Regions from separate parts of the Pantoea vagans genome, predicted to be linked through region 2. Evidence: predicted binding sites of a transcription regulator. Region 2 holds the regulator's gene; the other holds the start of a gene.

Region 1 (2,460 bases), 2.1 Mb from region 2:
AATGCCCGGTACGTTATAATTTTTCGCGTAAGTTACGCAAGGAATCTTCATTAAAACCCGGTGGTTCCTGACAATGTTCCCGGCGCGCGTTACACTAGCGCGCAAGATGATCAGCAGGAATTCCGAATGAAAACCCCAGAAGAGTATTACGCACAAGCCCGCACCATGTTTTTTGCTGCGCATGCCGATTTCCAGGCCGCGCTGGATGAGTTAACCGAAAGTGATGCGCGTGCGGCTAACCTGTCTTTGCGTCAACTGCGTGAATGGCATGCCGAGCGTATTTACGCGGCGTTCCTGCGCCAAAAGAAACTGGATGGCATGCTGTTTTCTATTCAACTGGCCGAACCCGATAAAGCGGTTGCTGCGGAAGCCATTGAAACCTATTTAAAATCTCATGCGGAAGCGCTGGGGATGACGTGGGAAGAGTTCTGTATTAAGAACGAACTCTAAGCGGAGCGGTACTAAAAAGGCGTCTCAGATACACCTCCAACCACACAAATGACCAAGGAAAAAGTTGTACAACACCATCGAAGTTGTATAACTTGTCTCTGACGGCTTAGGTCGTAGATTGTCCTTGAACGAAGGTGCTGTTGCACCGCCTCTGGAGGAGTTGCTGGATTTCCCCTCCAGAGGTAGTATTTTTTCCCCTACTCTTCGCGCTCAATACCCTTCACCTCAACATAGCTCGCCACCGCCAACAGACGATTAATATGGGTGAGCAGCAGATCCACATCCGACTGCAAAAACTCATGCCCGCTGCGGGAAGCCGTCACAATCGCATCCTGAACGGTATCGCTAATGGTTAAGCTATTATCCTGCTTCGCATGAATCAGCAAGGCCGCGATCAGTAATGATTGCGCTTCAACCTGCGCCACCAGCTCTTTTGCTTCCGTATCCATTTTTGCCATTTTCAGCAAGATATCGATCACCAGTTGCCGCATGCCTACCTCCCAATGAGTCCATTTCCCTGTGTAACGCTGTTGAGTATCAGCGCAAATCCTGTGCATCGCTTGCCAGAAAGAAAAAATTTCCAGCCGACAAGCGCCGATGACTTGCTACTGTTTTTATTTACAGTAATATGACGCACCCTTTTGAAGAATGGAATGCCCTGATGTTTGTGGAACTGATTTACGACAAACGCAACGTGGCCGGTTTGCCAGGCGCACGCGAAATGATTTTGCAGGAGCTGGAGAAGCGCGTGCAACGTGTATTTCCTGAGGTTGAGGTGCGCGTCAAGCCGATGGAGCGTAATGGGATTGATACCGATCTGAGTAAGAACGACAAAGCAACTATCGCACGTATTGTCGAAGAGATGTTCGATGAAGCAGATATGTGGCTGGTGGCCGAATAGGCCACCCGCGCGAAGGGAACTTAGCTTTCTTGTTCGCTGTGATTGATGGTGATCTCTAAATCCTGAATCGCCTGCTCAATATCATCCAGCAGTTTTCCCTGCTTATTGAGCAGCGTGTCGAAACGTCCCGCATACTCTTTATCCTTGTACTCGCCTGCATCGAAGGCTAACCAGTGGCTGGAAAGCGTCTCGGTGTTGGTCTGTGCGTAGTGACGCATCTCTTTAAGCTGTGAGGTGACATCACGCAGGTAGTCGGTTTTGGTTTTGACAGTCTCTGTATCACTCATGGTGTCTTCCTTTTTGCTTAATAAGCCCGTTTAAATAACGTCTGAATGATTAAAGTTAGTAGAAAATATCGAGACTGCCTTAGGAATAATCGGAAGGTTAAATCGGGCGGCCAAATGACCGCCCGTATAGTTACAGATACTTCCGTGCTAACGCTATCAGCTCATCCTTGGCGGCTGCCCCCAACTTCTCCACGCCCTGCTCGACAAAGTTAAATGCCTGCGTGAAGTCTTTAACGCTGGCACTCACATCCTCGCTGACGGCAGAGACAGCGGCTGAACTGGCGGCTGCCGCAGGTGCAGCAACCTCCGGTGCTGGCGCACTGCTCGCAGCCGGTGCCGCGATCTCATTAGCAAAACTCTCCAGCGGTGACACTGTGCTGGCATCCGTGACGGTAGTCGGTTCAATAACAGTTTGGTCGCTCATAAATTTCTCCTTCTTGCTGAATAAAGACCGCAACTGATGAAGACGGGTTGCGATCCGCTCGGTAATACTCATCATGGCCTCCTTAATGCGTTGATTCCGGTGGCGCGTCTTCGGTAACAACCTGCTTAACTTTGTCTGCCGTTTTGTTTGCCGTGCGGTCTGGCAAACCATCGAGTTTTTTCTGCAGCGCCACCAACTGGCTGGTCAGTTCGGCTACGCGAGCTTCGCGTCGATCAGAGATGGTTCGGTACTGTTGGCGAATGTCCTCCACCCGGCGATTGGCACTGTTATTGACGAAAACAAACATGATGGTCATTGCCACACACATCAGTGACAGCACCAGCAGCAAGCCGCCCAACAGCAGCTGACGCCGATGACCTCTGACTGAAAATTCACTG
Region 2 (2,460 bases):
TGAGGAACATCAGCAATACCGCGTTGACTGCCACCACGTCTGGCCCGATGCGCGCGCCCAACAGAGTGAGAGAGGCAAAGCAAATCTGCACCATCAGCGAACGCAGCATAATGTCGCGATTGAGCCGGAACAGGCGCGCAGCATCACCGCGCCAGCTTTGCTTGAGCAGCGTAAAATGGATACCGCGCAGCCTGAGCACGCGCGCTACCATCCATAAACCGACTCCCAGCGTCACATATTCTGCCAATGCGGTTGCCGCCGCAGCCCCCGCCACGCCCCAGTGCAGTTTCAGTACGAAGAGTAAATCGAGCAGAATATTGACCAGGTTCCCAACGATCAGCAGCACCATGGGCGCCCTGGCATACTGCACGCCTAGCAGCCAGCCAAGAATCACCAGATTGGCCAGTGTGGCCGGCGCGCTCAGCCAGCGAATTTCGATAAATATTTGCGCCTGCTGCTGCACTTCTGGGCTACCGCCCATCAACGTTGCCGCGAGAGTGCTCGCAGGCGTTCGCAGCAGCGCAAACGACAAGCCTGCAACCAAAGCAATCAATAAGGGTTGTATCAACGCGCGCGCCAGTGCGGTTTTATCATTGGCACCAAAGGCCTGGGCCGTCAGCCCGGTGGTGCTCATGCGCAGGAATAGCAGCAGCATAAAGATGAAGCTGGTCGCTGTAGTACCGACAGCCACGCCGCCCAGATAAATAGGACTATCGAGATGACCAATCACCGCCGTATCAACCACGCCGAGCAGCGGGACAGTAATATTGGAGAGGATCATCGGCAGCGCCAGCCGCCAGAGTGCTTTATCTGAAGAGGAAAACAGCCGCATCCGCCCGTTCCGTTGTTGCGAAGATCAGCCTGATTCCTCACGCTGAACCAAAAAAGTCCGACGCAAAGAATCAGTACTTCATACTGCGATAAGCGCTACCGCAGCGGGGGAGTTCAAAAAGAGATTAGAGCCATTCACCGTTACGCACGATGCCCACAGCCAGACCTTCAACGGTCAGAGACTGTTCACGCGTATCGACCACGATCGGCTGGAAATCGGTATTTTCGGGCAGCAGATGTACAATAGCGCCCTGCTTTTTCCAGCGTTTTACGGTGACTTCATCATCAATACGCGCCACCACGACCTGGCCATTACGCACTTCCTGAGTCTTATGCACCGCGAGCAGGTCGCCATCCATAATCCCGATATCTTTCATCGACATTCCACTTACGCGTAACAGGAAATCAGCGTTAGGTTTGAACAGATTAGCATCAACCTGGTAGTGAGCTTCGATGTGTTCCTGCGCGAGCAGCGGCTCACCGGCGGCTACGCGGCCAATCAGCGGTAAACCTTCGCTGACTTCTTCTTCCATCAGCAGACGAATACCGCGTGAAGCACCCGAAACAATTTCGATAACACCTTTACGCGCCAGCGCTTTCAGATGCTCTTCAGCAGCATTGGGCGAGCGAAATCCCAGTTGCGAAGCAATTTCCGCACGCGTTGGCGGCATGCCCGTCTGGTTAATATGGTCGCGAATCAGATCATAGACCTGTTGCTGCCTTGCTGTTAACGCTTTCATCCCGCCCCCTGGTTGTTTATACAGTCGCTGTGAGTATATACAGGTATTGGCGAAATGAAAACCAAAACAGCGGCGAATTAGCGCAGCGCGGTGAATCTGGAATGGCTATCGCAAATGGGACCAGAGCAGTGTGATCCAGACAAACAGGGCCAGCAAGATAGCCAGTAATACCGCCGCTGAACCCATATCTTTTGCGCGTCCTGCCAGCGGATGCCGCTCTTCGCCGATGCGATCCACCACCGCTTCGATGGCGCTGTTAATTATTTCAATAATGATCACCAGCACCACTGAGCCAATCATCAGCACACGAGAAATGACATCGATATCCAGCCAGCAGGCCACGATAACGGCGATCACTGCGGCGATCGCTTCCTGACGAAATGCCGCTTCATTCTGCCAGGCAGCGCGTAACCCCTGCCAGGAATAACCGGCTGCATTCACTATTCTTTGAAAACCGGTGACATTATTTGCCATGCTGGTGGAACCCTTGATTGATTTTGACGTCAATTTCTCGGCAGCCTGAGGTGGTGTCACCACAGATCTTCGCTGCACTTTCTGGTATGCTTGCCGCGCTTTGCTAACAAGAGGCTTTAAGTTGTCTATGTCAGGTTGGCGTAAACTTTATTACAAATTATTGAATTTACCACTCTCTATTTTGGTAAAAGGTAAGGTCATTCCGACCGATCCTGTCTCCGAACATGGGATCGATCCGACACGTCCGGTGATGTACGTTTTGCCTTATGATTCAAAGGCAGACTTACTGACACTGCGGGCGCAATGTCTGAAACATGATCTGCCGGATCCCCTGGCCCCCTTAGAGATCGATGGTACTCTACTGCCGCGCCACGTGTTTATTCACGATGGTCCGCGCGTTATCCCCTATTTCGTG

What was found. The regulator LexA, encoded in region 2, represses DNA repair genes until DNA is damaged. The targets are predictions, from matches to a motif close to TNCTGTATGTACATACAGNA.
Region 1: a site for LexA is predicted at 1,057-1,076, ahead of LK04_RS07005 (DinI-like family protein). Genes of this name have one in related genera too.

What each region holds. Positions count from the first base shown of each region.
Region 1 covers NZ_CP011427.1:1,510,461-1,512,920, reverse strand. The annotation lists gene LK04_RS07015 (DUF6388 family protein) at 127-450, shown strand; gene iraP (anti-adapter protein IraP) at 648-941, opposite strand; gene LK04_RS07005 (DinI-like family protein) at 1,112-1,351, shown strand; gene LK04_RS07000 (hypothetical protein) at 1,372-1,638, opposite strand; gene LK04_RS06995 (hypothetical protein) at 1,769-2,062, opposite strand; gene LK04_RS06990 (hypothetical protein) at 2,145-2,460, opposite strand, start outside; gene LK04_RS06985 (hypothetical protein) at 2,455-2,460, opposite strand, start outside.
Region 2 covers NZ_CP011427.1:3,737,813-3,740,272, forward strand. The annotation lists gene dinF (MATE family efflux transporter DinF) at 1-832, opposite strand, end outside; gene lexA (transcriptional repressor LexA) at 957-1,571, opposite strand; gene LK04_RS17345 (diacylglycerol kinase) at 1,677-2,045, opposite strand; gene plsB (glycerol-3-phosphate 1-O-acyltransferase PlsB) at 2,173-2,460, shown strand, end outside.